Regions from separate parts of the Agrobacterium sp. DSM 25558 genome, predicted to be linked through region 2. Evidence: predicted binding sites of a transcription regulator. Region 2 holds the regulator's gene; the other holds the start of a gene.
The links. The regulator HrcA, encoded in region 2, represses chaperone genes, less so after heat shock. The targets are predictions, from matches to a motif close to GTTAGCACTCNCNNNNNGNGAGTGCTAAC.
Positions count from the first base shown of each region.

Region 1: a site for HrcA is predicted at 8,658-8,686, ahead of groES (co-chaperone GroES). Genes of this name have one in related genera too.

Region 1 is NZ_FMUD01000002.1:195,298-211,464, reverse strand. Features, by position in the region: gene DSM25558_RS03495 (pseudouridine synthase) at 1-616, opposite strand, end outside; gene DSM25558_RS03490 (nucleoside deaminase) at 689-1,153, shown strand; gene DSM25558_RS03485 (hypothetical protein) at 1,350-1,976, opposite strand; gene ileS (isoleucine--tRNA ligase) at 2,103-5,060, opposite strand; gene DSM25558_RS03475 (bifunctional riboflavin kinase/FAD synthetase) at 5,313-6,293, opposite strand; gene DSM25558_RS03470 (TIGR01459 family HAD-type hydrolase) at 6,309-7,157, opposite strand; gene chrA (chromate efflux transporter) at 7,247-8,575, opposite strand; gene groES (co-chaperone GroES) at 8,748-9,044, shown strand; gene groL (chaperonin GroEL) at 9,109-10,743, shown strand; gene DSM25558_RS03450 (hypothetical protein) at 10,874-11,617, shown strand; gene DSM25558_RS03445 (DoxX family protein) at 11,758-12,204, shown strand; gene DSM25558_RS03440 (GFA family protein) at 12,256-12,669, opposite strand; gene hisG (ATP phosphoribosyltransferase) at 12,725-13,420, opposite strand; gene DSM25558_RS03430 (ATP phosphoribosyltransferase regulatory subunit) at 13,417-14,538, opposite strand; gene hisS (histidine--tRNA ligase) at 14,701-16,167, opposite strand, start outside.
Region 2 is NZ_FMUD01000003.1:75,532-91,698, reverse strand. Features, by position in the region: gene hpf (ribosome hibernation-promoting factor, HPF/YfiA family) at 176-751, shown strand; gene ptsN (PTS IIA-like nitrogen regulatory protein PtsN) at 833-1,294, shown strand; gene DSM25558_RS04105 (dienelactone hydrolase family protein) at 1,329-2,411, shown strand; gene grpE (nucleotide exchange factor GrpE) at 2,459-3,094, opposite strand; gene hrcA (heat-inducible transcriptional repressor HrcA) at 3,209-4,297, opposite strand; gene rph (ribonuclease PH) at 4,459-5,175, shown strand; gene rdgB (RdgB/HAM1 family non-canonical purine NTP pyrophosphatase) at 5,193-5,837, shown strand; gene hemW (radical SAM family heme chaperone HemW) at 5,837-7,042, shown strand; gene DSM25558_RS04075 (hypothetical protein) at 7,046-7,555, shown strand; gene DSM25558_RS04070 (OmpA family protein) at 7,552-8,187, shown strand; gene DSM25558_RS04065 (zinc ribbon domain-containing protein) at 8,189-8,422, shown strand; gene DSM25558_RS04060 (metalloregulator ArsR/SmtB family transcription factor) at 8,427-8,768, opposite strand; gene DSM25558_RS27685 (SRPBCC family protein) at 8,866-9,330, shown strand; gene DSM25558_RS04045 (hypothetical protein) at 9,360-9,857, shown strand; gene dnaA (chromosomal replication initiator protein DnaA) at 9,915-11,378, opposite strand; gene rpsT (30S ribosomal protein S20) at 12,249-12,515, opposite strand; gene DSM25558_RS04030 (enoyl-CoA hydratase) at 12,767-13,540, opposite strand; gene mutM (bifunctional DNA-formamidopyrimidine glycosylase/DNA-(apurinic or apyrimidinic site) lyase) at 13,558-14,448, opposite strand; gene ubiE (bifunctional demethylmenaquinone methyltransferase/2-methoxy-6-polyprenyl-1,4-benzoquinol methylase UbiE) at 14,596-15,372, shown strand; gene ubiB (2-polyprenylphenol 6-hydroxylase) at 15,410-16,167, shown strand, end outside.

The DNA.
Region 1 (16,167 bases), on a different contig from region 2:
CAGCGATGCCTTCCTTCAACTTATCGAGTGCCGCCTGATCGACTTCGCCGTGGGCGCGAACGCGGTAGCGGCGCAGCCAGCCGGTGGTCGGCAGTTCGAGAACGCGCGACAGACCGCCATCATTGGTCAGCAGCAGCAGGCCTTCGGTGTTGATATCCAGACGCCCGATGGACAGGACGCGCGGAAGCTCCTTCGGCAGGTTGTCGAAAACGGTTGGACGTCCTTCCGGATCGGAATTGGTTGTCACCAGACCTGACGGCTTGTGGTAGAGCCAAAGGCGCGTACGCTCGGCACCACGGATCGGTTCGCCATCAACCTCGATTTTGTCATCGAGGGTGGCGTTCACGACGGGGCTGTCAAGCTTCACGCCATTCAGCGAGACGCGACCTTCCATGATCATCCGCTCGACATCGCGGCGCGAGGCCACACCTGCGCGGGCGATGATCTTGGAAATACGCTCGGGTTTTGCCGCTGCGGTCTCCGCGACAGCGCTTTCCGTTTTTGCCACGAACGGCTTTTTCTCGCGCGCGGCATCGGGCTTGCCGGAGGACTTCGGCTTGCTATCCCGATCGAATGTCTTAGCCCCAGCGCGCTTCGGCTTGTCTTTGAATGTCATTTGTTGTTTGCCTGTTGTTTGGCGTGTCCTATCAGGTCACGCGGCACTGGTTAAGAGGAAATTGCACGAACTATGGCGGAAACGACGCATTTCATGGACTTGGCGCTTGCCGAAGCGCAAGCAGCGGGCTCCCGTGACGAGGTACCCATCGGTGCCGTGCTGGTGCTGGATGGCCGCATCATTGCCCGTTCCGGCAACCGAACCCGCGAACTGAACGACGTGACTGCCCATGCCGAAATCGCCGTTATCCGCATGGCATGCGAGGAACTGGGCCAGGAAAGGCTGACCGGCGCCGACCTCTACGTCACGCTAGAGCCATGCACCATGTGCGCCGCCGCCATCTCCTTTGCCCGCATCCGCCGCCTGTATTATGGCGCGAACGATCCCAAAGGTGGCGCGGTGGAAAGTGGCGTGCGGTTTTTCAATCAGCCCACCTGCCACCACGCGCCGGAGGTTTATTCAGGTTTGGCGGAGATGGAGAGTGCGAAGATTTTGCGTGGGTTTTTTCAAGGGAAGCGGAATGATAGCGGAGTGTAGGTGGGGTTGGAGCGGTTGCTACGCTCGCCCCACACTCAACGTCATCCTCGGGCTTGACCCGAGGATCTAACCACGTTGACGTAGGGGTTCGTTAGATCCTCGGGTCAAGCCCGAGGATGACGGAGGTTGAGTTTGCCGTGACCTTAAGACAACGACGTAGGCAAGTTCATACCCGCCTCACAAACCAGAAAATCCCCTACTGGAACGGGTTCCACCAGCTTTTGCCAGTGTTGGCCATGGCTGCATTCTTCTTGCGTTCTTTTTCTTTTTTCGCTTCCGGCTCGCCCAGGTCAGCCAACTGATCCTGTGGCAAGTTGCGGTATTCAACCGGCGGGTCGGTGAGGAATTTGCGCTGGTTGCTATTCACGACGGTGCCGCCTTGCGCGTCGGCCTTGGCCTTGCGGAAGGCTTCCCACTTCTGGCTTTCGGTCATCTGACCGTTGGTGCCGTTACCGGCGAGAAGCGGTGAACGATAATGCGGGTTGTCCTTGTTGGCGTCGGCTTCCTGGCGCAGACGCTCGCGCGCCTCTTCCGGTGTTTCCGGCCATTGCGGGTTGGTTTCGCGGTTGGCAAGGCTCTGCTGCGGCTGCGTCAGTTGATCTGCGCGTGCCTGTGCTGGCACAACGAGGCCGGGGCGCGGATTGTATTTCAGGTTACGCTTGTCCTGGTTGCCCGTAATCGACGTGGCGCTACCAAGATCGTCCACCAGCTGTTCAGCCGAAGTCTTTCCCGTGCCGTAGGTCGGGCTGGTGCATGCGCTCAGCGCAAGGCCAACAGTCACTGCGCCCGCAATCGTGCCATACATGCGAAAACTCTGCGTCATGCTCATGGAAACCCTTCCGCCCAAGCCGTCCAGACGACCGGCAGCCCGCATTGGTGCTAAAATCCGGCCATTTTCAGGCAGGTTTACCGGATGAACGCCCAAAGTGCAATTCATCCGGCACTTTTCTTAAATGGCTACACCCAATTCGCGGAGTGCAGCGGCATCACGCGCCGAGACATCGGGAAATGCAGCGTCCGAGCCGACATCTGTAGTGATGCGCCATGAACGGGCGCATTTGCGGCCTTCGGCCAGCTTCTGCTCGACGGAAACATTCTGCACTTCGCCCAGACGGAAGGCCTCTGCCGGGCCTTCACCCGATGCGACCGAGATGCCCGAAGTGATACAGATTTCCGCGAAATCCTGACCTTCAAGCGCTGCCAGAAGTTCGGGATCGGCAACATACACCACAGGAGCCGCTTCCAAAGACGAGCCGATGCGCTTTTCACGGCGCTCGACTTCCAGGGCGCCTGTTACGACCGTGCGCACCTTGCGGATTTTGTCCCACTTGGCTTCCAACGCCTCGTTCTTCCACTCGGCTGGAATCTGCGGGAACTGCACGAGGTGGACCGATTCCGCGTCGGAATATCGCGAAAGCCACGCTTCTTCCGTCGTGAACGGCAGCATCGGGGCAAGCCATGTGACGAGGCAATCGAACAGCTTTGCGATGACCGATAGCGATGCACGACGCTTCAGCGACGACGGCGCATCGCAATAGAGCGCATCCTTGCGGATATCGAAGTAGAAAGCCGACAGCTCGACATTGGCGAAATCGATCAGCGCACGAGTGATCTTCTTGAACTCGAAAGCGTCATAGCCTTCGCGCACGACCGTATCCAGTTCGGACAGACGGTGCAGCACCAGCTTTTCCAGCTCCGGCAGATCGGCATAGGCAATCTCTTCGCCCTTGTCGTGCGCCAGCGTGCCCAGCATCCAGCGGATGGTGTTGCGCAATTTGCGATAGGAATCGACATTGGTCTGGATGATGGCCTTGCCCAGACGCTGGTCTTCCCAGTAATCCGTGGTCATGACCCACAGACGCAGGATATCCGCACCGGACTCCTTCATCACATCCTGCGGAGCCACCACGTTGCCGAGCGACTTGGACTGCTTGCGACCCTGCTCATCCATGGTGAAACCATGGGTGACGACAGCGTTATACGGCGCACGACCGCGCGTCGCGCAGCTTTCCAGCAGCGACGAGTGGAACCAGCCACGATGCTGGTCGGAGCCTTCCAAATAGACATCCGCAGGCCATTTCAGGTCTGGGCGATCTTCCAGCGTGAAGGTGTGCGTGCAGCCCGAGTCGAACCAGACGTCGAGGATATCGCGCACCTGATGCCACTTGGCGTGATCATGGTCGTTGCCGAGGAAACGTTCCTTGGCACCGTCGGCAAACCATGCGTCCGCGCCTTCGGCCTCGAAGGCCTCCAGAATGCGGGCGTTTACGGCCTCGTCCAGCAGCACTTCGCCATGCTCATCGGCAAAGACGGCGATGGGAACGCCCCAGGCGCGCTGGCGCGACAGCACCCAATCCGGGCGGTTTTCGATCATGGCGCGCAGGCGGTTCTGGCCAGCGGCAGGCACGAAACGGGTATCGTCGATGGCCGACAGTGAGCGCGAGCGCAGCGTGGTGCCATCGCCCAGTTCCTTGTCCATATATACGAACCATTGTGGCGTATTACGGAAGATGACCGGCTTCTTGGAGCGCCAGCTATGCGGATAGCTGTGCTTCAGACGGCCACGGGCAAACAGATTGTTGGCCGCGATCAGCGCCTTGATGACGCGCTCGTTTGCGTCACCCTTCTTGCCGTTGTCGTCCATAACGCGGGCAGCGCCGCCTTCAGCCGATGGGCCGAAACCGGGGGCATCTTCGGTGTAGAAACCATCATCGCCAACGGGGAACGGGATTTTGGACGAAATGCCACGCGCTTCGATTTCGCGAGCCTTAGAGGTCCACGCGTCAAAGTCTTCGCGACCGTGGCTTGGTGCTGTGTGGACGAAGCCCGTGCCTGCATCATCGGTGACGTGATCGCCGTCGAGAAGTGGGACGGCGAAGTCGTAGCCAAGGTCGGCCAGCGGATGGGCGCAGGTGATCGCAGCCAGTTCTTCCGCAGTGACAGGACGAACGAGCTTAAATGTCAGCTTTGCCTTCTTGGCGGCTTCGTCGGCCAGCTTGGTCGCGAAGATCAGCTTTTCGCCGGGCTGTGGGCCAAAGTCGTTCTCAGCGGATTCGACTTCGAACAAGCCGTAAGGGAAGCGCGAGGAGAAGGAGATCGCGCGGTTGCCGGGGATGGTCCAAGGTGTTGTGGTCCAGATGACGACGGATGCATGATAAAGATCGGAGCGAAGCTCATCCTTTCGAGCGACCGAAGCAGCCGCGTCAGGATTGAAACCCAAATCGTACGTTGCGACAGGGAACTTCACCCAGATCATGTCGCTCTCGACATCGGCATACTCGACCTCGGCCTCAGCCAAAGCCGTACGCTCGACAACCGACCACATGACCGGCTTCGACCCACGATAAAGCTGTCCGCTCTTGGCGATCTTCAATAGCTCGCCAGCGATCCGGGCTTCCGAATGGAAGTTCATGGTCGTATAGGGTTGTTCGAAATCGCCCTCGATGCCGAGACGCTTGAACTCGGCGGATTGCTTCTCGATCCAGCCAGCAGCGAACTCACGGCATTCCTGGCGGAATTCGTTGATCGGAACCTCGTCCTTGTTCTTGCCCTTGGCGCGGTAGGCTTCCTCGATCTTCCACTCGATGGGAAGGCCGTGGCAGTCCCAGCCGGGAACGTAGTTCGAGTCAAAACCGCGCATCTGGAACGAGCGGGTGATGACGTCCTTAAGGATCTTGTTCAGCGCGTGGCCGATGTGGATGTTGCCGTTGGCATAGGGAGGGCCATCATGCAGCACGAATTTTTCGCGGCCAGCGGCGGAAGCGCGCAGCTTCTTGTAGAGCCCCATTTGCTGCCAGCGGGCAACCGTTTCCGGCTCCTTCTGCGGCAGACCGGCGCGCATGGGGAAATCCGTCTGCGGTAGGTATAGCGTTTTGGAATAGTCGATCGTCTGTGCGGTGTCGTTCATGATCATACCGTTATGCGGCGCCCCGAATGAGAACAATCTCAGGGTCACGCCGTCTTGAGTGCAAGAGGGCTAAAGCGGAGGGCGCTCAAGGCAAGCGCCGAAATCCCGGACCTTTCGGCTGCTTACTGCGCGCGAAAGGCCGGGCCAATAATTCGGGATATGAACGTCAACCGAAATTTGTACATGGGCGACTGTTTATGTGTTTTTCCAGCATTTGAAAAGCGAATAGATGCTGCGCAAGTGCTATCGGTTTCAAAAAGCGATCAACGCATCCAGTTCGCCCAGCGGTTTGACGCCTGCAAGCAGCGCCCTCGCCTCTTCCTCATCTCGTTTGATCTGCGCCACCAGTGGCTCTAGCCCATCGAACTTCAACTCGTCGCGCAGGTGGCCGAAGAAGGATACCGAACACAACTCGCCGTAGAGGTCGCCGGAGAAATCGAAAACGAACGTTTCCAGCAGCGCCGCGCCGTTATCCGTAACGGTGGGTCGATAGCCGAAGCTGGCCACGCCGTCATAAAGCCTGCCATCCATGCGGCGGAACCGTACCGCGTAGATACCGGGCTTCAGTCCCGTTTCCGGCGGCAAGGCCATGTTGGCGGTCGGGTAGCCTAGCGTGCGGCCAAGCTTCTGCCCGCCAATCACTTCCGCCTCGACTGTGTAACGGTAACCCAGCAGGCCTGCGGCACCCACAACGTCGCCTTGCAACAGCAATTCCCTGATGCGGCTGGACGACACGACGTCGGCGCCCTCATCGCGGAAGGCATCCACCAGCGTCACGTCGAAACCATGGCGACGACCGGCTTCCATCAAAAATGCCGGACCGCCTTCGCGACCCTTGCCGAAATGGAAATCGAAGCCGGTGACGACAGCGCTGGCACCCAGCCAGTCGACCAGGACGGATTTGACGAAATCTTCTGCTGAACGCTGCGCGAAATCGCGGTCGAACGGATATTCGATGACGGACTGAAAGCCTTCGGCCGCCAGCAACCGTGCCTTGACTGGGGCTGGCGTCAGCCGGAACACCGGCGTTTCCGGGCGAAACACCGTTCTCGGATGCGGTTCGAATGTCAGGGCCAAAACCGGAATGTTACGAGCCCGCGCCAACTCCAGCGCACGGTCCAGCACGGCACGATGGCCGCGGTGCACACCATCGAAGTTACCGATGGCAACCAGGCCGCCCTTGAGGTTATCCGGCAGCGGTTCTTTCTTCTCGTTGCGATGAAAAACGGTCATGGGCAAACTCTGTTCTCAAGCGAGACGCGGCATCCACCAGCCGGGGGCTGCGTTCTGGCTTTTGAGGTAAGCATTCATCAGAGCCTCGTCGGTCTCGCCATTCAGCGTATATTCCGCCGCGTGAATGCCGCCACTGACATAAAGAAGCTGGAGGCCTGCATCGATGGCACCCTTCACATCCGTCGGCATACCGTCACCGATGGCCAGCACGCGATCTTTGGAAAACTCGCCGCGAACCTCTTTTGCCGCAGCAAGGCACGCCTCATAAATCGGCGAATGCGGCTTGCCTGCGATACGCACCTCACCACCAAGCTGCTCATAATAGGCAGCCATGGCACCGGCGCAGGGAATGATGCGCTCACCGCGCTCCACAACCAGATCCGGGTTGGCGCAGATCATCGGCACGGAGCGAGTAATGAAGCCCTTGAGCATATCCGTGTAGTCTTCGGGCGTTTCGGTTTCGTCATCGAAAAAGCCGGTGCAGACAACGGCCGTCGCTTCTGCTTCTGTGGCGATCTCGACATCCAGACCTTCCAGTAACGGCAGGTCACGCTCAGGGCCGAGAAGAAAGATTTTTTTCGGCCCTACGGCAATCAGACCACGCGTTACATCGCCAGATGTGACGATACGGTCATAAGCGCTATCGGAAATGCCGAAAGCCCGCAATTGCGCAATGACGCCGGGCGCCGGGCGCGGTGAATTGGTGATGAGCACCACAGTCTTGCCCGCCTTGCGCGCCGCTTCCAGTGCAATAGCGGCATCCGGAAAAACGGACACACCATTGTGCAACACCCCCCACACATCAGACAGAATAACGTCGAACTGAGCGGTGATGTCGCCAAGCGTGGCAATGCGATGGGCCATTTAATAATTCCAAGCGTTCCGTGAATTCACGCTGTGACATCGCAAAGCGGGATGGCGATGGCAAGCGAAAAAGCAGGACTCCAGGCCGGTTATGTCAACCAGAGCCTTACGAAACCCGCTGCGATGCACAATCCCAAAACCGGCAGCATGCCCAGTTTCAAACGGAAAAGCATGATGGCAGAGACGATGAACAGGCAAAGCGAAAACAGATCGAGCGTCTGCCAGACTGGCCACGACACCTGGAGATTGACGGCGGGCAGAAGCGGAATCCGCTCGATCTCGCCGAACAGCACATGCAGGCCAAACCAGACGGACAGATTGAGAATGACCCCGACAACCGCCGCCGTAATCGCCGAAAGCGCCGCCGACAGCAGGCGGTTATGGCGCAGCTTTTCCATATAAGGCGCGCCTGCGAAGATGAACATGAAGCTCGGCACGAAGGTTGCCCATGCCGCAACGCTGGCACCCAGAATGCCTGCTGTCATTGGGTCGAACAATCCAGGATGACGGAAGGCGGCAAGAAACCCGATGTAGGACAGGACGAGCACCAATGGACCCGGCGTCGCCTCTGCCAGCGCCAGCCCATCCAGCATCTCACCCGGCATCATCCAGCCATGCGTTTCCACCGCCACCTGCGCCACATAGGCCAGCACCGCATAGGCACCTCCGAATGTCACCACGGCCATTTTGGAAAAGAATATCTGCAGATCGACGAGCGTCCCTGGTCCGCTAGTGACCCACAAGAGCAGCAATGGCAATTGCCAGATCACGACACCAACCAGCAGGCCTCGAACCAGCCTTTTCCATGAGGGTGAGGCTGTATCGACCTCCAATAGTTCGATTTGCGGCAGTGTGTTGCCTCTTGCTTTTAAGAAGCAGACAAGCCCGGCGGCCAGAATGACCAGCGGAAACGGAACCCCGAAAAAGAACAGAGCCACGAAGGCAGCAGCCGCTATGCCCACCAGAAAACGGCTGGTCAGCGCCCTTTTGGCGACCCGCAGCAACGCTTCCATGACGATGGCCAGAACACCTGCTTTGAGGCCGGACAGCAACGCGGGCAACCAGTGCGTATCCTGATAAAGCGCGTAGGCTGCTGCCAGCGCGACGATGACCATAAACCCCGGCAGAACGAACAGCGCGCCAGCGACGATGCCGCCCCGCCTGCCATGCAGCAACCAGCCGGAATAGGTCGCCAGTTGTTGTGCCTCTGGTCCCGGCAAAAGCATGCAATAATTCAATGCGTGGAGGAAGCGCTGCTCCGATAGCCAGCCCCTCTCATCCACCAGCACACGGTGCATCAGACCGATCTGTCCAGCAGGTCCGCCGAAACTCAGCAAGCCGATGCGACCGAACACGGCGGTCATCTCCAAAAAGGAAGGGCGTGCAGGGGAAATATCGTCGCGTAAAAATTCTGTCATACGGCGGTAGTAACCATTTTACATGAAATTTTTCCGACAGCCTGTCCTTGACTCAGTCCCATAGCCTGCTTATCTCCGTCTCGCTGGCACTCCACAACAGGGAGTGCTAACAATCATCACTCGGACCTTTTTGTGAGGTTCGTTCAGGTCATTTGATCGAGGGATTAGACTAATGACAAGCACAACATTCCGTCCGCTGCATGACCGCGTCGTTGTTCGTCGCGTTGAGTCTGAAGCAAAGACAAAGGGCGGCATCATCATTCCTGATACCGCCAAGGAAAAGCCACAGGAAGGCGAAATCGTCGCTGTTGGTACCGGCGCTCGCGATGATAGCGGCAAGCTCGTTCCTTTGGACGTCAAGGCTGGCGACCGCGTTCTGTTCGGCAAGTGGTCCGGCACCGAAGTCAAGCTCGACGGCGAAGACCTTCTGATCATGAAGGAATCCGACATCATGGGCGTTATCGGCTGATTTAGCCGGTTCTTCTCACCTTTCCATGACAACCAATGGGCAATGAGCCCGGGAGTTTGCTACAATGGCAGCTAAAGAAATTAAATTCGGCCGCACAGCGCGCGAAAAGATGCTCAAGGGCGTCGACGTTCTCGCAGACGCAGTGAAGGTAACGCTTGGTCCTAAGGGCCGTAACGTCATCATCGACAAGTCCTTCGGCGCACCGCGCATCACCAAGGACGGCGTTTCTGTCGCCAAGGAAATCGAACTCGAAGACAAGTTCGAAAACATGGGCGCACAGATGGTCCGCGAAGTTGCTTCGAAGACCAACGACATCGCCGGTGACGGCACGACGACTGCGACCGTTCTTGCACAGGCCATCGTTCGCGAAGGCAACAAGGCTGTTGCAGCCGGCATGAACCCAATGGATCTCAAGCGCGGTATCGACCTCGCTGTGTCCGAAGTCGTCAAGGACCTTCAGTCCAAGGCCAAGAAGATCTCCACTTCGGAAGAAGTTGCACAGGTCGGTACGATCTCTGCAAACGGCGACACGCAGGTCGGCAAGGACATTGCCGAAGCCATGCAGAAGGTTGGCAACGAAGGTGTTATCACCGTCGAAGAAGCCAAGACTGCTGAAACCGAACTTGAAGTCGTTGAAGGCATGCAGTTCGACCGGGGTTACCTGTCGCCTTACTTCGTCACCAACCCTGAAAAGATGGTTGCTGACCTGGAAGACGCTTACATTCTTCTCCACGAGAAGAAGCTTTCGAACCTTCAGGCCATGCTGCCTGTTCTCGAAGCTGTCGTTCAGACCGGCAAGCCACTCGTCATCATTGCTGAAGACGTTGAAGGCGAAGCTCTTGCTACGCTCGTCGTCAACAAGCTGCGTGGCGGCCTGAAGATTGCTGCTGTCAAGGCTCCTGGCTTCGGCGATCGCCGCAAGGCCATGCTCGAAGACATCGCGATCCTGACCGGCGGTACCGTTATCTCCGAAGATATCGGCATCAAGCTTGAAAACGTCACGCTCGACATGCTCGGCAAGGCGAAGAAAGTTTCGATCACCAAGGAAAACACAACGATCGTTGACGGTTCGGGCCAGAAGTCCGACATCGAAGGCCGCGTTGCGCAGATCAAGGCTCAGATCGAAGAAACATCTTCCGATTACGACCGCGAAAAGCTGCAGGAACGTCTTGCCAAGCTCGCTGGCGGCGTTGCCGTCATCCGCGTTGGCGGCTCCACGGAAATCGAAGTCAAGGAACGCAAGGACCGCATCGACGACGCTCTGAACGCGACGCGCGCTGCTGTTCAGGAAGGCATCGTCGCTGGCGGCGGTACTGCTCTTCTGCGCTCTTCCACGAAGATCACCGTCAAGGGTGCAAACGACGACCAGGAAGCTGGCATCAACATCGTTCGCCGCGCTCTTCAGTCGCTGGTTCGCCAGATCGCTGAAAACGCAGGTGACGAAGCCTCCATCGTTGTTGGCAAGATCCTCGAGAAGAACGAAGAGAACTGGGGCTACAACGCTCAGACCTCTGAATATGGCGACATGATTGCCATGGGTATCGTTGACCCGGTCAAGGTTGTTCGTACAGCTCTGCAGAACGCAGCTTCGGTTGCTTCCCTGCTGATCACGACAGAAGCCATGATTGCCGAACTTCCTAAGAAGGAATCGGCAATGCCACAGATGCCAGGCGGCGGAATGGGCGGTATGGACTTCTAAGAAGTCTTACCTTCTTGGAATACGGAAAGGCGGTCCTTGCGGGCCGCCTTTTTTGTTGCGGTGATTTCGGAGCCTCTATATCGTCAAACGAGAGCAGGACAGAATACGCAACCAAAGTGACGGAGCTCACGTGTCGGAAGCAGAAACGGAGCCAGCGGCGGTACGCGCAAGGATCCCGTCGTCTCTCTTTTATGAACGACTGCTTCTTTTGGTCGCTGCGGTGCTTATGTTTGCCGCAGGATCATGCGTTTACGACATCATCAGCCTGCCTGTGCCGGCACCGTCAAACACTGTCAGTTTTCTATCCGCCTTGCTGTATTCCGCCGTCTTCAGCTTCCCGTCCATAGTCCTCATCAATGCCCTTGTATATTTTGGCAAGATGTTCGACCCTCCCCCTGCCGAGAAGCGAAAATGGGACTTTCCAGGCTGGATATTGAAAAATCCCTATGCTGCCATCATCATCGGTCCGCTTGTGTTTATCTCACCGTTTCTCCTTATTTTCGGTCTTTCCGGTATCGTGTTTTTGTTTGCAGTCGGAATTGCGTTTTACGTAACGCCTAGGCTATTGGCCAAGGGACCTCTTGGGTACGTCCTGTTTCTAGCGATATCGCTGGCTGGCGGATGGATAGTTTCCATGCTCCTCTCCAATACACACAGGATAACTGAGTGCGAGGCCGATAAGACGGTGCCGCTTCGCTCCGGTGCGACAGTGCCGTGTGATGCTTACTCCTTCATAGAAAAGGCCGAAGGATTGCTCATCACACACGGCCAATCGTCCACCTTCGTGCCGCTGACAGATCTCGCGCCAGACGAGATTGAGGCACTGGGGCATAGAAGTTGGTTTATGCGAAGCGGGATCAGGCAGTACGACTGAGCCAAGGCCGAGACCGCGGATCACTGTCTTCAAATAGTGAACAAATAGTCTCCACTTGTTCATCTTTTCCCGGGTGACAATTTGGCGCATACCTCCGCGCATAAATTCATGCCATCAGGCGCCTTCTTCGGAGACATGCAATGTCCAACACCCAGAACGCACTCGTGCTCATCGCACGCATTCTTCTTTCTTTCATTTTCATTCTCTCCGGCTTCGGCAAGCTAACGGATCCTGCCGGTACAGCTGGCATGATCACGGGCGCTGGCCTTCCGGCTGCGACGGCGCTCGCTTACCTTGCTGGCGCTTTCGAACTGGTCACCGGTCTCGCCATCCTCGTTGGATTCCAGACGAAGATCGCCGCTTGGGCGCTGGCCGTATTCTGCGTGTTCACCGGCCTCGTTTTCCACAGCGGCACAGTTGCCGTTCCCGGCTGGCCTGATGCCGCTCTCGGTTGGATCAACACGCTGAACGGCATCATGCTGATGAAGAACATCACGCTGGCTGGTGCCTATATCCTGCTTGCCGCTTTCGGTGCCGGTGCCTATTCGCTCGACGCACGCCGTGGCCTCAGCCTCGCTCGCGCATAAGCTGATCTTCAGTTCTTAAAAAAGCCGCTGGAGCGATCCGGCGGCTTTTTTTCATCCCGTATAGTCTTTCTCGTAACCCGGCAGATGCTCGATATCGGATAACCAGTCCACAGCAGAACACGTCCATATCTGCGCTTTGGGAACCAGCGCGTCTCGCTCATTGATGCTGCCCCAGCGGATACCCCATTCCTCGGCGTCATCACCCTCGCCGCTGGTAAACAAAGGCGAACCACATTCCGGGCAGAAGTGCTGGTTGCGCACACGACCATTGTCAGCCGTCTTGCGATAGACCTTCGGCTCGTTCTCACCAATCTTGAGTGCCGAGCGCTGGACCAACAACGTGACGCGGAAGGGCGAGCCGGTCAGCCGCTGGCAATCCGTGCAATGGCAAATGCCGACGCGGTTCGAATCGGTCTCCACCTCAAACTTGATATGGCCGCACTGGCACTGGCCGGTAAATTGCATGATGAACTCCTTCTCCAAGGAGCCCATCTTAGAGCAACCACTCGATAAACCAAAATTACAGGGCGGCTTGCACGCGCGCGATGATGTCTTTCACCGCAGCATTACCCTCATGTTCCGGCTTGCGCGCCCGTACGAAGCAGGCTTCCGAGCGCAGAATGATGCCGTCGGTGAGAACCTTGAGATGGTTGGCTGTCAGTGTCGAGCCGGTGGAGGTGATATCGACGATGATATCCGCCTGCCCTGCCGCCGGTGCGCCTTCGGTCGCTCCCAGGCTTTCCACGATACGGTAAAGCTGGATGCCATGCTGGCGAGAGAAGAACTGCTGTGTCAGCCGCCAGTATTTGGTGGCGATGGCGAGGCGGCGGCCATGGCGGGCGCGGAATTCGGAGGCGACATCGCCGAGATCGGCCATGCTGTCCACGTCCAGCCATATCTCCGGCACGGCCACCACGACATCGGCGTGGCCGAAACCGAGGCGGGCGCAGAATTCGACGCGATTTTCGACATCGCTCAAATCTTCGCGCACCAGATCTTCGCCGGTCACGCCGAAATCCACGGTGCCGTTGCCGATCTCGCGGGCGATTTCAGAGGCCGAGAGATAGGCGATCTCGATATCGTCCCGCCCCTCGACCCGACCGCGATAGGAGCGGTCATTGCCGATGGCGAGAACCTTGAGACCTGCACGCTCCAGAATGGCAGAGGCGTCTTCCTTCATACGGCCCTTGGAGGGCAAAGCGATGGTAATGGTCATGGCTTGGCCCTCACGGCTTCGATGCGATCCAGCCAGAGCGAGAAACCGACCGCCGGTATTTTGTCCTTCGCGCCCAGCAACGTCATCAGCCGGTCGAACCGCCCGCCACCAGCCAGCACGGCCCCCTCACCTTCCACGCCGACTTCGAAAACGAGGCCGGTGTAGTAATCCAGCGGACGCCCGAAGGCTGCGCCATAGGTGATGGCGTCGAGATCAAGTCCGCCATTGGCAAGCGCGGCGACGCGGGCATCGAAAGCAGACAACGCGCCATCCAGTTTCAGCTTTGCCTTGTCGGCGAACTCGACAAGCGTTTGAGACGCCTGCGAGAGCGGTGCTTGCAGGCTCAAAAACTGTTTCAGAAGTTCAAAGCTTTCATCCGGCAGGCGCGTGGCGGCCAGCGCGAGCTTTTCGCGCAGACGCCGGGCGATTTCCTGCGGGGCGCGGCTGGCGTTGGTAGAATATCCGGTGTCCTGCATGACGCTGTCGATATAGTCGACCAACACCTTTTCCTCACCGGTGGCGAGCAGTCCAGCAACACGCGCATCGAGCCCCGTCATGGGCTTGGGGCTGACGAGGCTTTGAAGCAGCGCTTCGAGCTGAACCGTATCGCCGAACGCCTGCACCAGCCGCTTCTGCCAGCCGGATGGCAGGCCAAGTGCGGCGACAACAGCCTCGAACACCTGCTGATCGCCCAGCGTGACCGTCAGCTTGCGGCTCGGCAACAGGCGTTTCAAAATGGCGGTCGCATCGCTGATGGCTCGGGCATCGGCGGCGGCAACATTCGTATCGCCGAGATCCTCGATACCGGCCTGATAGAATTCGTTCGCGCCATCGCGACGCTGGCGAAAGACTTCACCCAGATAGGAATAGCGCTTGGGCGTACCGGTTGCGGTTTCGATGTGGCGCAGACAAACGGGAATAGTGAATTCCGGGCGCAGGCACAGGCTGGCCCCCGTCTCACTCTCCGTCATGAAAATGCGGCGGCGCAGGTCTTCCCCGGCCATATCGAGGAAAGGTTCTGCCGGTTGAATGACCGGCGTATTCACCCGCGCCGTCTTGCGGGCCGCGAATTCATCCAGAAGCTCTGCGGAAAAGTCTGGCATATCGATCAGAGGCATGGACTATCTCCTGCGTGGCACTCCACACTGTCGCGCGGTTTCACGTTACCTAAAGGCGCAGAGCTATGGGACATGGATGGCAAGAGAGCGTCTCGGTCTCTTCTCCCCGAGGGGGAGAAGGTCGCGGCAGCGGGATGAGGGGGGCTGACTGGGCTCATCGCTTCAGTTGCTCTCTGCTCGACGTCGATCCTCGGCCTGTGCTGCCAAAATTTCCCTCACCTTCGCAACCAGTTCCGCTTCCGGCACAGTTTCCTGCGCCACGCGAGCTTCGCGCCATGCAGCGTTGTCCTCGATCTCGCCAGACAGGCGCTTGCCCTCGATCAGGTCCTTGATCTGCACGATCCCGGCCGCGCGCTCGTCACTGCCCTGAATGATGGCGATGGGTGCGCCCATGCGGTCGGCATATTTCAGCTGATTGCCGAATTTCTTCCAGTTGCCCTGATACATTTCAGCGCGAATGCCAGCGTTGCGCAGCGCCTGCGTGAAGCGCTGGTAACGGCCCATGCTCTCCACATCGCCATCCATGACGGTGACAAGAACCGGCGCAAGCGGCTTTTTCTGACCGAGCTTGCCAAGGTTCTTGAGCGCCGTCATCAGGCGTGAAACGCCGATGGAAAAGCCCGTGGCCGGAACCGGCTGGCCCATGAAACGCGACACCAGACCATCGTAGCGACCACCGCCGCCAACAGAGCCGAAGACGACCTTTTCGCCCTTTTCGTTGGTGACGTCGAAGGTGAGTTCGGCTTCGTAGACAGGGCCGGTATAGTATTCGAGGCCACGGACTACTGAAACGTCGATCCTAATTCTCTTTGTTCCATAGCCAGCAGAGCGCACCAAGCTGCTTATTTGCTGCAATTCGCGCACACCTTCCTTAAGCATCTCGCTTTCGGGAAACAATTCTAAAAAGAGCTCAAGAACCCTTGGATTACCAAGAACCATTTGCCCAACATCAATCTGAGAAGGCATTCGATTCTGAGACACAAGAATTTGGTCATCGCTTAAAAGCTCAGCGTCCTGCATGAACATAAAATAATCGCGGCGACCGTCATCCCGGATTATGTAGAGCTTTTCAATTCTTTCGATTTGCGCATCATCCAGTCCCGCACCCTTAGTGAAATCTCCGGATTCGTCTTTTCGCCCGGGACCAAGCAAAAGCTTCACGCCTTCCGGTCCAAACTTGTCCAACTTATCAATCGCACGCAGCACGTTCAGCCGTCGACCCGCATTCCCCTCACCCCCAAGCCCGATGGCTTCCATCACGCCATCCAGAACCTTGCGGTTATTGACCCGGATCACATAGTCACCACGCTTGATACCCAGCGCCTCCAGCGTATCCGCCATCATCATGCACATTTCGGCATCGGCCTGAACGCCGAAGGCACCGATGGTATCGGCATCGAACTGCATGAACTGGCGGAAGCGGCCGGGGCCGGGCTTTTCGTTGCGGAAGACGTAGCCAGCGCGATAGGTGCGGAACGGCAACTGGATTTCGTTGAAGTTCTCAGCGACATGGCGGGCGAGCGGGGCGGTGAGATCGTAGCGCAAGCTCATCCACTGGTCGTCATCATCAGTCAGCGAAAACACGCCTTCATTGGGGCGGTCGCTATCGGGCAGGAACTTGCCCAGCGC
Region 2 (16,167 bases):
ATGCCGCCAAGGCTAGAAGCTCGCCGCACGGGTGGCAGGGGCTCACCAACGTTAAAGTGCTCGTTGTGTTGAGGTGCCAAGCCGGAATGAGACCGAAACGGACTCGAAACGCTTGGATGAGCGCTTGGCTTGACGTAAGCTGGTATACGCAAATCACTGAAGAAGGAAAAATTCCATGAGTGTGCGTGTATCTGGTAAACATATGGATATCGGCGAATCGTTCCGTCAGAGGATCGAGGACAACATTAGCCTGGCGATTACCAAATACTTTGACGGGGGGTATTCTGGCCAAGTAACCGTGGAGAAATCCGGGCCACGCTTTTCAAGCGACTGCAAAATCCATCTCGATACCGGGGTTGTTTTGCATGCTGCAGGCGAGGCCAATGATCCACAGGCAAGTTTCGATGCGGCAGCTGCACGAATTGAGAAGCGGCTTCGCAGATATAAGAGAAAGCTAAAGGATCACCACAACGGTGCGTCCGCCAACAGCATCCTCGAAGAGTTTCCTTACACGGTCATGGATGCCGTGCCTGATGAAGACGAGGAAGTGCCTGAAGATTTCGCGCCGACTATCGTTGCTGAAACCTCAAAGCAGGTCAAAACGATGACGGTCGCAAGTGCGGTCATGGCGCTTGATATGACAGATGAGCCGGTGCTGCTGTTCCGCAGCCCTGCCAAGGAACTGAATATTGTTTACCGCCGCAACGATGGAAACATCGGCTGGATTGATGCGGCAACGATAAAAAGCTGAATAGTCTGACAGAACGAAAGGGAGTGCGGCCCTCATCGGCGGCACTCCCGGTTCGTTTCGATGGCATGAAGGATAAAAAGAATGGCGTTGGCAGATTTGCTGCAACAAGATGCAATTATTCCCGCCCTCAAGGTCAATTCCAAAAAGCAACTCCTTCAGGAACTGGCGGCGAAAGCCGCGCGGATCACCGGAGTGCCGGAACGGGAAGTTTTCGACGTCATATTGCAGCGTGAGCGGCTTGGCTCGACAGGTGTCGGTCATGGCATTGCTATTCCGCACGGAAAACTGGCCAGCATCAATTCCATCGTCGGTGTCTTTGCCCGCCTCGATAATCCGGTCGATTTCGAAGCGCTGGACGACCAGCCCGTCGACCTCGTCTTTCTTCTGCTAGCACCCGAAGGTGCCGGCGCTGATCACTTGAAGGCACTGTCGCGCATTGCTCGTGTGCTGCGCGACCCTGAACTGGTGGCCAAGCTACGTGCGACAGATTCGGATACCGCCATCTACACCTTCCTCAATCAGGAACAGGCAACCGCCGCCTGATATGGGTGGCGACGACCCAACCAGATCTCCAGACGTGGCCAATAACCAGACGCGCGGCGTGAGCGAAGACAACCTTCCTGTTTTCGCGCCCGCGCTGAAACAGCGGATGGCCTTCTCATTAGGCTGGTCTGAGCGGACAAAAAATCTTCCTCGCTGGAAGGAAATTGCTCGCGCCAAGCTATGGGAACTTACCCTCCAAAATCCGGTACAGACGGATTTCGCCTCTGAAATTATGGATGAGGTGGATCGCGGAGTTTATTTCGCTCGCAAGTTGGCATTTAATCTTACGAACGACAGTCGCGTCGTTTCATTGTTGCTGATGCCGAAAGGCACAGGCCCGTTCCCTGCTGCCGTGATGTACCATGACCATGGGTCGATGTTCGACATCGGCAAGGAAAAGCTGATCGAAAGCTGGGATGACAAGGCGAGGCTGAAAACGTCCAAGACATGGGCGGAGAGATTTTTCTCTGGGCGATATCCGGGTGACGAGCTCGCCCGCCGAGGTTACGCCGTGCTGGCAACAGATGCATTGGGCTGGGCCGATCGTGGGCCACTGGCCTATGATGCGCAACAGGCGCTTGCGGCAAATTTCTTCAATATGGGAAGCTCTCTGGCTGGTCTCATGGCGTTCGAGGACACGCGGGCAGCAGATTTTCTGGCAAGCCTGCCGCAGGTCGATCAGCAGCGGCTTGCCGCGGTCGGCTTTTCCATGGGCGCATTCCGGGCATGGCAGGCGGCGGCACTGAGCGACAGGATCAAAGCGACGGTAGCCGTCAACTGGATGGCGACGGCAAAAGGGTTGATGGTGCCGGGAAACAACCAGCTGCGGGGCGGGTCAGCGTGGCACATGACCCATCCGGGCCTGCTGCAATATCTTGACCACCCCGATGTTGCGAGCCTTGCCGCACCAAACCCAATGCTGATCTTCGCCGGAGCGGCGGATACACTCTTTCCTCCTGCATTGGTAAAAGATGCGTTCGAAAAAATGCGGTCGGTTTGGGAAGCATGGAACGCGCTGGATCGCCTCGAAACCAAACTATGGCCAGGCGGTCATGTCTTTACGGCTGATCAACAGGATTATGCCTATGACTGGCTGGATCGCCAATTTGGCAGGTAACGTGTCCATCATTCCAGCGAACAGTTGGAATGATGGACACTGTTTCGTTAGGCGTCTGTTTCGTTGACACTGCTGGTGCCTGGTTCTGCCGTCGTCGGCGTTTCACCCTTTGGGCCACCCTTGGCAACGCCCACCATCGCAGGACGCAGAACGCGATCGCCAATGGTAAAGCCAGCCTGCACCACCTGCACGACCGTATTGTTCGGCACCGCGGTATTTGGAATCTCGAACATGGCCTGATGGAAATTAGGGTCGAATTTTTCGCCTTCGACATTCATTTTGCGAACGCCGTGACGCTCGAGTGCCGACAGCATCGACCGCTCGGTCATATCAACGCCTTCGATCACACCGGCAATGGCGGCATCAGCATTTTCTTTGAGCTCGGGTGGAATGGTTTCCAGCGCCCTGCGCAGATTGTCGGAAACCGCCAGCATGTCGCGGGCAAAACCCGAAACGGAATAGGCCTTCGCGTCCTTTACCTCACGCTCTGTGCGGCGACGCAGATTGTCCATTTCCGCAGCAAGGCGCAGAAATTTGTCGCGCAGATCTGCATTTTCCGCCTTCAGCACCTCAACAGGATCGGGCTCGGCCTGCTCAGGCGCCGCGTTCTCAACTGTTGCACCTTCGGCTCCCTCGTCAACGAGGTCCGCGTCAGGTCCGGCTTTGTTGGTCTTATCGGTCATGACGTTACTCCAGCTTTGCATATGTTCATGGCTTGCGCCCGATATCGAACTTTGCCATGCGAAAATCAAGGCTTGCGGGAAAAAGCGCCGCCTTTTTGACCAGTGTTTTTAGAATCAGCGTCGTTTGCTCGAAAGCCGCGCCATGATTTGCGCGGTATAATCCACCATCGGGACAATGCGAGAGTAATTCAACCGCGTCGGCCCAATGACGCCGACGGCACCAACCACACGATTATCGTCGTCCCTATAGGGTGCCACGATCAACGACGAGCCCGAAAGGGAGAAGAGCTTGTTTTCAGAGCCTATGAAAATCCGGACCCCGGAACCGGTTTCGGCCAGATTGAGGACTTCGATCAGGTTGTCCTTGCGCTCGAGATCATCGAAAAGCAGGCGAACACGGTCTATGTCTTCCTCACCGGCCAGACCTTCCAGCAGATTGGAGCGGCCGCGCACGATCAACCGGCCGAGCTTGTCCTCATTATCGCCGGACCAGACGGCAAGCCCGCGCTCGACCAGATCCTGCGCCAATGTGCTGAGCGCGGTCTGAAGCTCAGTCTTCTGCTGCAACAGCTGCGTGCGCAGCTCCGGCAATGTCTGGCCGGACAGGTGCGCATTGATGAAGTTGGCCGCTTCCGTCAGTTGCGAAGGTGTGATGCCGGCAGGCAGGTCGATGATGCGATTTTCAACCTGATTGTGGTCACCCACTAGAATGGCGAGGCCTTTTGTCGGCTCCAGCCGAATGAATTCCACATGCTTCAGCACCGCATCGCTTTTGGTGGTCAGAACGAGCCCCGCACCGCGTGACATGCCCGACAGCATGCGGCTGGCTTCCGTCAGTAACCCCTCGATGGGCTGCTCACGGCCAGAGACGGGGCCAATTTGACGATCGATGCTGGCGCGCTGCTCTTCCGGCAGGTCACCTACCTGCATGAAGGCATCCACGAAGAAGCGCAGCCCCGTCTGCGTCGGCAGGCGGCCCGCGCTGATATGCGGCGAATAGATAAGCCCCAGTTCCTCGAGATCGCTCATCACGTTGCGCACGGATGCGGGAGACAGCGACATCGGCAACACGCGTGACAGACTACGGGATCCCAACGGTTCCCCGTTTTCAAGGTAGCCTTCGACAATGCGACGGAATATCTCGCGTGAACGATCATCCAGAAGCGCACCCGGTTCTTTTCCGATTGGAGGAGAGATGCTCATTGCGTCCGTTCTTCGTCCCGTCAGTTCATCAATGGAATATAGTCGCTCGCGCGCTTAAGTAAAAACGGAAATTCCGCATCTACCGTACCCTTGCCCGCTTTTCCTTTGCAAATCGGTCTGTGCAGCCTTAGAAGGCGGAGATCAAAACGGAGACGAACCATATGCGGCCTTCAGGCAGAAAAATCGATCAGATGCGCAAAGTTTCTTTCGAGCGCAACTTCTCCAAGCATGCCGAGGGTTCCTGTCTCGTAAAATTCGGTGATACGCATGTTCTCGTCACCGCCAGCCTTGAAGAAAAGACGCCACCATGGCTGCGCAACAGCGGCAAAGGTTGGGTGACAGCCGAATACGGCATGCTGCCGCGCTCCACGCATGAGCGCATGCGTCGCGAAGCTTCATCCGGCAAACAGGGTGGCAGAACACAGGAAATTCAGCGCCTCATCGGCCGCTCCCTGCGTGCCGTGGTTGATCTTCAGGCGCTGGGCGAGCGCCAGATCAGCATTGACTGCGATGTCATTCAGGCAGATGGCGGCACGCGCACCGCTTCCATCACTGGCGCATGGATTGCCCTTCACGACTGCCTAAAGTGGATGGAAACCCGCAACATGATCAAGGTCGAGAAGGTCCTGAAAGACCATATTGCTGCCATCTCCTGCGGTATTTTTGCCAGCCAGCCGGTGATCGATCTGGATTATCTGGAAGATTCCTCTGCCGAAACCGACGCAAACTTCGTCATAACAGGCTCCGGTGGCATCGTTGAAATTCAGGGCACAGCTGAGGGCGCGCCTTTCAGCGAGGAAGAATTCCTAACGCTGCTGGGCCTTGCCAAAACCGGCTGTGCGGAACTCGTTGAGCTGCAAAAGCAGGCAATTGGCTGAACCGGGACAGACAGACCATGCGCAAGCTTGAAACCAGAACCATTGTCGTTGCCAGCCACAACAAGGGCAAGATTGCCGAAATCGCTGATCTCATCGGTCCTCTCGGCTTTTCCGCCAAATCGGCTGCCGAGCTGAATTTCGCAGAACCCGACGAAACAGGCACGACGTTTGAGGAAAACGCAGCGATCAAGGCATTGGCGTCCGCCAAGGCATCCGGTCTGCCTGCCCTTTCCGACGACAGCGGTCTGGTAATCGACGCGCTCGACGGCGATCCCGGCGTCTACACTGCCAATTGGGCGGAAACGGCTGACGGTACACGCGATTTTGCGATGGCGATGCAGAAAGTGGAAGATGCGCTTCAAGCACGCGGCGCGACCGATCCTTCTGCCCGCACCTGCCGCTTCGTCAGCGTTTTGTGCCTTGCATGGCCGGATGGTCATACCGAATTCTTCCGTGGCGAAATCGAAGGCACTGTTGCCTGGCCACCCCGTGGTGTCAGCGGCTTCGGTTATGATCCGATTTTCCAGCCGGAAGGACACGAGACGACATTTGGCGAAATGAGTGCTGAAGAAAAGCATGGCTGGAAGCCTGGCGATGAGCAGGCGCTTTCGCACCGTGCACGTGCGTTCAAGACATTCGTCGAAACCTGTCTCGACGCATGATGACCGATCTTGGGAGCAGGCTCTCCCCTGCCCCTAGCACCTTCATGTTGCCGGACACGGGTGAACCGGGTTTCGGCCTTTATGTGCATTGGCCATTTTGCGCCGCCAAATGCCCCTATTGCGATTTCAATAGCCATGTCCGTCACCAGCCGGTGGATCAGGATCGTTTCGTCGCTGCTTTTCTGCGGGAAATGGAAACGATGCGCCAATTGAGCGGCGCAAAGATCGTCACCAGCATTTTCCTGGGCGGTGGCACGCCATCGCTGATGGACCCGCAGACAGTGGGTGCAATTCTGGATGGCATAGCCCGTTTCTGGCATGTGCCAGATGGAATCGAGATTACGATGGAAGCCAACCCATCCAGCGTGGAGGCAGAGCGCTTTCGCGGCTACCGCGCCGCTGGCGTCAACCGCGTATCCATGGGTGTGCAGGCACTCAACGACCGTGACCTGAAATTTCTGGGCCGCCTGCACGATGTGGCCGATGCGCTGAAAGCCATCCGGCTAGCCCGCGAGATTTTTCCACGCATGTCGTTTGACCTCATCTATGCCCGCCCGAAACAGACGGTCGAAGAATGGGAAAAAGAGCTTGTCGAAGCCATTTCCTACGCGGTCGATCACCTCTCGCTCTACCAGTTGACCATCGAGGAAGGTACGGCGTTTTACGGCCTGCACAAGGCCGGCAAGCTGATCGTGCCGGATGGAGACCAGTCCGCGCTTCTTTACGAAGCAACACAGGATATTACCGCGCAACACGGAATGCCAGCCTATGAGGTTTCCAACCATGCTCGACCCGGCGCTGAGAGCCGTCACAACCTGACATACTGGCGTTATGGCGATTATGCCGGAATTGGCCCAGGCGCGCATGGACGACTGACCAAAGGCGGCGCAAAACTTGCGACCGCCACCGAACGCCACCCCGAAACATGGCTGCAAGCCGTCGAGCGCGATGGCCATGGGATGGTGGATCAGGACATGCTGGATGTCGAGGAGCAGTCAGACGAATTGTTGCTGATGGGCCTGCGCCTGCGCGAAGGCGTGGATCTCGCCCGCTGGAGCGACCTTTCCGGGCGCGATCTGGACCCTGATAAGGAAGATTTTCTACTGAAACACGGCTTCATCGAACGCCTCGGCAACTCCCGCTTACGCTGCACGCCATCCGGCATGCTCATTCTGGATTCAGTGGTGGCTGATCTGGCGTGTTAACGCTTGCCTCAAAATCATCCTTTTTCAATAAGATGTGATGTGCACAGTATTGGGGAGGTGACTTTGTTCAAAACAACAACTCTTATTTTTACAGCGTTTCTGTCCACGGCGGCTTTGGCCGAAGAACAGAATTTTACAATTTCAGGCGGTCAAGTAAGCGTTCCCGTGGGTTTGACCGTGCAGGTTAAATCCGTTGTTGTTGGCGACGACGCGACAAAAGTGCGCCTGCGAGCGAGCTTCGACAGCCATAAGACGAACTTCATCAACATGAACGACAGGGAAAATGCCTATCTGTCTTGGGCCGACGGCGATCAAGGCCGTCTTCATATGCGCCAGATCAGCAGCAATAAATGGATGCGGGTTTCCAACGCCAAGACGATGGAGGGCGACCTCGTCTTTCCCGGCACCATTCCAGCCGAAGTCACAAATGTCGTCCTGTTTTTCAATCCCGGCAATTCCGGTGATGATACCAATGCGCCGGGCGTGACCATTCCTCTGGAATTGAAAAAATGAGGGTCGCGTTGTGCTCAGCGCTTCTTCTTGCAACACCAGCCGCTGCATCCGTCTACACCGTGACGACGGGCATCGATTCGGTCAGCGATCAGCAGTCCACTTTCGAAGAGATGACGTTTCCGGCTTCGTCTTTTGCTGAGCAGGAAGAGCCAAGCACCGGCGACTTCTCTTCGCAGACCTCCACCTTCGAATTGCAGGATATGGACGAAGATATGCGGGTGAAGACGCAGAGTCGTTTAACAGAGCTGGGTGCGCGTCAGGAGGATGGCCGCATCATCGTCAATCTGCCAAGCGACGTTCTTTTCGATTTTGATAAGTCTGAAATCCGCGCGGATGCCCGCTCCGCTCTTACCAAACTGGCGCAAGTCCTGGGTGCGATGGACAAAAGCGACGTCCAGATCATCGGCCACACCGATGCCAAGGGCAGCGATGTCTATAATGATCGCCTGTCCGAGCGTCGTGCCGCATCGGTCAAAGACTGGCTTTCGGAATACGGCGTCATGTCAAAAATGACGACGGAGGGCAAAGGCGAACGCTTTCCCGTCGCGCCGAACCAGACTATGAGTGGCGGGGATGACCCGCAGGGACGCCAGAAAAACCGGCGCGTCGAATTCATCATCGGAGAACGCTGACATGGCCCTGATCACCTGCCCGGAATGTGAGGCAAAGATTTCCGACAAGGCCTATGCCTGCCCCTCTTGCGGATATCCGATGGCAACGCCACCAAAGGGTCAAAGCGCCTGGCCCTCCGTTGTTGGTGGCGTAGCGGGCAGCTATATTTCGGCGCAAATGCTCGCATCGATTATCGTCGGCAGCGTCGCGATGATTAGCTTTGCGGCCATTATGATTACGCTGGCCGTGCAATAGGCCTTCACTCCACCGGGTCGACCGCATCCCCCGACTTTGCCTTGCGGGCAATCTCAGCGCTTTCACGTCGCAGCGGAGCGCCAATCGGGCAGATATCCTGCACGAACCCGGTCAGGCTATTGGCAAGCGTGTCCGATATCTGCCTGTAATAGACGTACTTCCCCCGCTTTTCCGAAGACACCAGTCCTGCATGCTCAAGCAACTGTAAATGCTGCGAAATCGATGGTTTCGACATCTCGAAACGAGCGGCGATATCGCCTGCATTCATCTCGTGATGCGCCACATAGGCCAAGATTTTGCGTCTGACGGGAGAGGCAAGCGCCTCGAAAATCAACTGAATAGACATGCGTCTTTCTATCATTAATCAATTAGACAATCAACTAACTGTTGACAGGATTATAATTAGTTGATTACCTAATTGTAGAAATGAAGGAGATCAGATCATGCATATTCATTCCCAATGGGTTTTCAATTGCGCTCCCCACCACATCTGGCCGCATTTTCTGCACGCCAAAATGGACAACTCCAACCCGTTCCTGTTTCGCTTCGGCATTCCCAAGCCCGTCAGTTGCAAGGTTCTGGAAGGATACGGCGCGCTGGGCAACACCCGCCAGTGCACGACGGATCGCGGCACCATCGACCAGCGCATTCTTGATTATGTACCTAACCAAAAGCTTCGTTACCGCATGATCGGCAGCACCGTCTGGTGCAAGAACTGGATCGGCAATCTGGAGGATGAATTCACCTTGGTTCCGATGGGTCCGAACCTCACCCGCGTCGAGCGCCGCAGCGAATTTGTCGCGCACGGATTGTTGGCACCGGTCAAGCAACTGGCACTGTGGATCGCCTTGAAACAGGCCCACCGCTACGCTTCCAAGAACTGGCGCAGATTGAGCAGCGAGGCGTAAGACGCAGAGCAGCAGCGGGAGGTCGTGCCATGAGGGATCCGAACGTCCTGGCTCGCGTCATATATTGTCTGGAAATTCTGTTCTTCGCAGCGCCGTTCTACCTGACCTATGGTCTTTTGGCCGTTATTAGCGCTCCCTTTGCAGGCTTGCTGATCCTGTTCAGTCCGGTTTGGTTTACTTCGTATCTGGTCGATGCAAATGGCGAGGTAAGGCAGGGTGTTTTCGCAAGTGTCGTCATCATCGCAATCGCAACTCTGTCCTGGACCGGTGCGATCGCCCTATGGAAATTGGCGAAGCTCTCGTACATTTATGTGTTCAAGGGCGCGCAGGAACTCTTGAACCACCGGCGTGACTTCCGCATCGGCCTTTATTGCGGCCTTGCGCCGCTCCTTTTCACCACGCTGGTCATGGCGTCCATTGTTGTCATTGACGGTTGCTGGACAAGTTTACCCTATGCCATCATTGGCGGCAGCATGTTGCTGTTCCCCGTCACCCATCTTTGGATCGCGATGCGCGGTCCAAAATGACAAGCCAAAAAGTGTCATAAAAGCAGAAACGGCCAAGTTTCCTTGGCCGTTTTGTCGTCAGGCATTATTTTCGTTGATTAACCGCTTCAACAACTCGACCTCGTGGCCGAGTTTCGTATCGCCACCAATCAATTCTTCGATCTTGCGCACGGCATGCAGAACCGTTGTGTGATCGCGTCCGCCAAAACGGCGACCGATTTCCGGAAAGGAGCGCGGCGTCAGCATCTTGGCAAGATACATGGCGATCTGGCGCGGCTTGACGATGACGCGGGTGCGGCGGTTGGAGACCAGTTCCTGGCGGGACACATTGTAGTGTCTAGCGACGATGCGCTGGATATCTTCGATGCGCACGCGTTTTGGCTCACCCGTGCCCACGAGGTGCGCCAGAAGCTCGTCCACGCGCTCCACCGAAAGATTCGGCTCGAAAGAGCGGCGGAAGATCAGCTGGTTGAAAGCGCCTTCCAGTTCACGACCACTGGCCGTTACGCTGCGGGCAACGTGAGACACGATCTCTTCGGGAATGTCGAAAGCGGGATCTTCCTGACGGGCGGTCGCGATACGCTGGGTGAGCATTTCGTGACGCATATCATAGTCTGGACCTTCAACTTCGATGGCCATGCCGCCCTGAAGACGCGAACGGACGCGTGGATCGAGCGATTCCAGTTCCCATGGCGCGCGGTCTGCAGCCACGACCACCTGCTTGGCGCTGTCCAGGAGCATGTTCAACAAATGGCAGAACTCGTGCTGGATCATCTTGCCTTGCAGGAACTGCATGTCATCGATCACGAGAAGATCGATGTTGCGCAGCGTGTCTTTCAGCGTCAACGCATCGTTGTCGCGGATCGCGGTTGCGAAACGCCACATGAAATATTCCGCTGTCAGATAGACCACGCGTGGATTGCGCGGGCTGTCGATGGCAGCGTTGGCGATGGCCTGCAAAAGATGCGTCTTTCCGAGACCAACACCTGCATGGATAAAAAGCGGATTGAAGCGCACCGCACCGGCACCGGCTTCAGCAATCGTCTTGGCAGCGGCAAGAGCCACACGGTTGGACGAGCCTTCAACGAAGGTATCGAAGGTGAAGCGGCTATCCAGTGGCGATCCGAACAGTGGACCGGAGCCCGAATGGCGCATCGAAGATGACGACGTGCTGGGCAGCTGTGCGTTTGCAGAGGGCTGCGGCGGAATGAAAGGCTTTGCTCTTTGTGCCGTTGTGCTGACATCCGATGCGGAAGGAGCACGCTCATCGACCTGAACGGGCCGCGCTGGACGGCTTGCCGAGCGCACCAGAATTTCCACCTTCAACACATCGGCATCCTCGCTCTGAACCAGCGTGGTGATGAGATCGATGTAACGGTTATTGATCCAGGACTTCAAAAATGTCGTCGGAACGGTAAAACGCACGACGCTCTTGGAAACGGAATGAATTTTCAGCCGTGCAAACCAGCTTGCGTAAACTTCGGGACCAACCTGCGCCTTTAGCCGCGCGCTAAAACGTTCAAACAGCGCGTCATGCTTCATATCTTGCTTGTCCCCTGCCGCATCAGTGCCAGCCGCATCACATGCCTTTGGTGTGCGGTCCCCATTTGCCACCGCACCCATCACCAAATTCAATTGCATATTGCCGCCTTTCAAATTGCCAATCATAGCCCGACGAACCAAAGTCCGTCTGGGATACCCCTCGTCTATTATTCCCTCTCGGACATTCCCCTCGAAAGATATGTCCTCAAGTCATTTGTATCACCGCGAGCCGGTTATCCCACTTCTTCATCATCATGGAGAGGCCTGCGATTACTCAACAAAAACTCCACAACACAACTTTAACATACATCAACCAGACACAGGTTCGCTTTCCCGCAACCCGTTGGATTGCGGCCAAACCGGCCTTGATACCTGAAAAAACGAACTCAAACAGAACTCGTCCGAAAGGAGCATATGCCTTCGATACTCAAGGATCGAGATAGCTTGTGGATAGAAATCCTTGCCCCTTGTCGAGATGCATTTAGGCAGGATCGGGGGTGGAGATCAATGGCGATTTTTCTGCGAAACGGAAGATCGACCATTGACTCACACAGGCCATTTTGCATCGTTTGGACGGCTGTCTGGAGAATCTCTTATGAATCAATGAGATTCAATTTTCTGGTTTTTCCATAGCCTGATTTGATGGAAAAATAAAAAATCTCTTGACTCACCCTTTCAGCAACCTCTCGTAAGGTAAGGGTGGAAGCTTTTGAGAGACCTTTTGTAAGTCATTGTTTTTACAATCATTTCTCCGTCATCGCTGTGACGCAGAAGTGTCATGTCAAAAGTCGAAACATTAACAAGTCGTTAGAAACAAAAAAAGCCCGGTCAAACGACCGGGCTTTTTGTAGTAAATTTGTATTAGCCGGATTAGGCAGAAAGTGCCTTAACACGCTGTGCCAAACGAGACACTTTGCGGTCTGCCGTGTTGCCTGGCATCACACCGCGAGTAGCGGCGCGCTGGATCTCAGGCTGTGCTACCTTCAGGGCTTCAGCCGCGACTGCGAGATCACCGGATGCGATGGCTTCTTCGACCTTGCGAATGAAACCACGAACGCGCGAACGGCGAGCCTTGTTGACTTCAGTACGGCGAGCGATCTTGCGAGTCGCCTTTTTCGCCGAAGTTGTATTGGCCATGTATGCCTCTCTTCGAATTCAAACCAAAATCCGCAACCACAGGATCAGGTCTGTCGAAGACCTCGCGTTCCAAAGAGTGCGGGAGTAATTGGAACAAGCCGGATGGCTATTCCTAACCGTGGGCGGGCATATAACCCTAAAGCCGCTGCCCGTCAACGCGCATTTTCAGCAAAAACGCTGATATTGCGAATCCTCGCGTCGATCTAGCCGAAAAATGCAGAGTGATTTTCTGCCATATCCATAGACGGAGACTAGCGATTTTGAAAGGCAGGTTTCCTCTTTTCCACAAAGGCCGCCATACCCTCTTTCTGGTCCTGCGTCGCAAAAAGGGACTGGAACAGACGGCGCTCGAAACGCAGGCCTTCACTCAAGGAGACCTCGAAGGAGCGATTGACGCTCTCTTTGGCCATCATCACCGAAGCGCGAGACAGTTTTGCGATCACGCTTGCTGCTTCCAGCGCCTCGTCCAGCAACCGTTCCTGTGGCACGATGCGGGAAACGAGCCCTGCCCGCTCTGCTTCGGCAGCGTCCATCATTCGGCCCGTCAGGACGAGGTCCATGGCTTTGGCCTTGCCAACCGCCCGTGTCAGTCGCTGCGAGCCGCCCATACCGGGAATAATGCCCAGCGTGATTTCCGGTTGGCCAAACTTGGCGGTGTCTGAAGCGATGATGAAATCGCACATCATGGCGAGCTCACACCCGCCCCCCAATGCAAAACCCGACACGGCTGCAATAACCGGCTTGCGGCTGGCCGCCACCTCGTCCCAACCACCCAGGAAGTCGCCGAGATAGGCATCGACAAAATGCAGTGACTGCATCTCCTTTATATCGGCACCTGCGGCAAACGCTTTCGGGGAACCGGTGATGACGACGGCACCGATGGAATCATCGGCAGAAAACGACGATAATATGTGACGCAACTCCTTGAGCAGGGTCGAGTTCAACGCGTTCAATGCCTGTGGCCGGTTGAGAGTGACGACGCCTACCGCATCGCGCTTTTCGACAATCAGCGTCTCATAATCCATGGTGAAGTCCTCTCCCGTTATTTTTGGCAGGCGGCGCAATAGAATGTGGAGCGCCCCGCCTGCACGATCCGCTCGATAGTACCCTTGCAATCCGGGGTGCGGCAAGCATGACCCTGCCTGTCATAGGCCGAAAAGGAATGCTGGAAATAGCCCAGCGTGCCGTCCGTTTGTATGTGGTCACGCAAAGATGAGCCTCCGGCTGCAATGGCATGGGCGATCACGTCGCGGATTTTCTGTGTGAGCTCGATGAGTTGCGCCTTCGGCTTGCCCGTTTTCGTCACCAGTGTACCGGCGGCGCGCAGCGGTGAAAGATGCGAACGCCATAACGCCTCACACACATAGATATTGCCCAGCCCGGCAATCACCTTCTGATCCAGCAAGGTGCTTTTCAACGGTTGGCTTTTGCCATCAAAGCGGCTGGCCAGATAATCAGCGCTCAGCGCATTGCCGGTCGGCTCCGGTCCCAGTTCAGCAAATGCAGGGTAGAGATCGATATTGGCTCGATCCACGAGATGCATGAAACCAAACCGGCGTGGGTCGTTATAGATGACGCGCACAGCCCCTTGCGCACCTCTCAAATGGAAGATCACATGGTCATGCTTTCCGTCCTTGGAGCGTGGATGATGAAACTCTCCGGGCGTTTCTATCTCTAGCGGGCTCTCGATACGAAAGGAACCTGACATGCCCAGATGAGACACGATGGTCAGTCCGTCCTCCAGCTCAATCAGTAGATATTTTGCCCTTCGCCCGAGAGAGATGATGCGCTTTCCCTCAACCAACTCCGAGAAGCCCTGCGGAAAAGGAAAGCGAAGATCGGGCCGCCCGAGCTCCATCTTCTCGACCACGGCACCCTCCATAGTCGGCGCAAGGCCACGTCTGACGGTTTCGACTTCGGGCAATTCTGGCACTGGAGTTTATCCCACATGTTTATCGCGACGGTCTTGTGATCGAAAGCCTGCGGGCATACATGTCGCAGGCACTTTGCACCGCAAAAGATAGCGTTGCATCCACCTTTCCGCTATGGTCCGCAACGCAATTAATGATGGAGACCGCTCATGACCGAAGCCCGCACGACTGCCGATGGCGGCATGGAAACCTCTTACGGCTTCCACAAGGTCGATGAAGGCCAGAAGCAGGGCATGGTCAACGAGGTCTTCCATAAGGTCGCCAAACGCTACGATATCATGAACGACGTCATGTCGGCGGGCATGCACCGGGTCTGGAAAGACGCGATGATTTCCGCGCTGAACCCGCGCAAAGACGCTTCCTATAAGACGCTGGATGTCGCAGGCGGCACCGGCGATATCGCCTTTCGCATCATCGAAGCCTCCAATCGGCTGGCGCATTCCACCGTTCTCGATATCAATGGCTCGATGCTAGCCGTGGGCGAGGAACGGGCCGCCAAGAAAAAACTATCCGAAAATCTGACATTCGTCGAAGCCAACGCCGAAGAGTTGCCGTTCGAGGCCAACAGTTTCGACGCTTACACAGTCGCGTTCGGGATACGCAACGTGCCGCGCATCGATGTGGCCTTGAGCGAAGCGCACCGCGTGCTCAAGCGGGGCGGACGTCTGCTGGTGCTGGAGTTTTCCGAAGTGGACATGCCGCTTCTGGACAAGGTCTATGATGCCTGGTCGTTCAATGCGATTCCGCAATTCGGCAAGATGATTACCGGCGACGCGGAGCCCTATCAGTATCTGGTGGAATCGATCCGCAAGTTCCCCAATCAGGAAGACTTTGCCGCCATGATCCGCACGGCTGGTTTTTCACGCGTCACATACACCAATTATACCGGTGGCATCGCCGCCCTTCATTCCGGTTGGAAGCTCTGATCGACATGGCGTTTAAGAGCAGGAAGAAGACATCCGCATGAGCACTCTTGGCGCTTATTTCCGGCTTGCAAAGGTCGGCTGGGTTCTCGTGCGTGAAGGCGTTGTGCTTGCTCTGCCATCTGAAGACCTGCCTCCCTCAGCCAGATTAGCAAAGGCGATTCTCAAACCTTTCGCCCGCAACAGAGCAAAGCAGGTCGATCGTCGTGACCGGCTGGCAACTGCTGTGGAAAGACTGGGGCCTTCCTATGTGAAAATGGGCCAGTTTCTGGCCACTCGTCCTGACGTGGTGGGCAACGAATTTGCCGACGATCTTTCCCGCTTGCAGGACCGTATGGCCTTCTTTCCTAACGCGTCGGCGAAGGCAAATATCGAGGGATCGCTGGGACGTCCGGTTTCCGAGCTTTTCCTCGAATTCAAAGACCCGATCGCAGCAGCTTCCATTGCACAGGTTCATCCTGCAATGGTGCGCACCGCATCGGGCCAGAAGAAAGTGGCCGTCAAGGTCATTCGCCCGGGTGTGCGCCAGCGGTTTCAGAACGACCTGGAGGCCATGTATCTCATTGCCGACCTCCAGCAGCGGTTTATACGCTCGGCACGCCGTTTGCGCCCCGTCGAAGTCACGCGCGCATTGGAGCAGACCACCAAGATCGAAATGGATCTTCGGTTGGAAGCTGCGGCCTTATCCGAGATTGCCGAAAACACGCGTGATGATCCCGGCTTTCGTGTGCCTGAGGTGGATTGGGAACGCACGGGCCGCGATGTCGTCACCATGGAATGGATCGACGGCATCAAGAT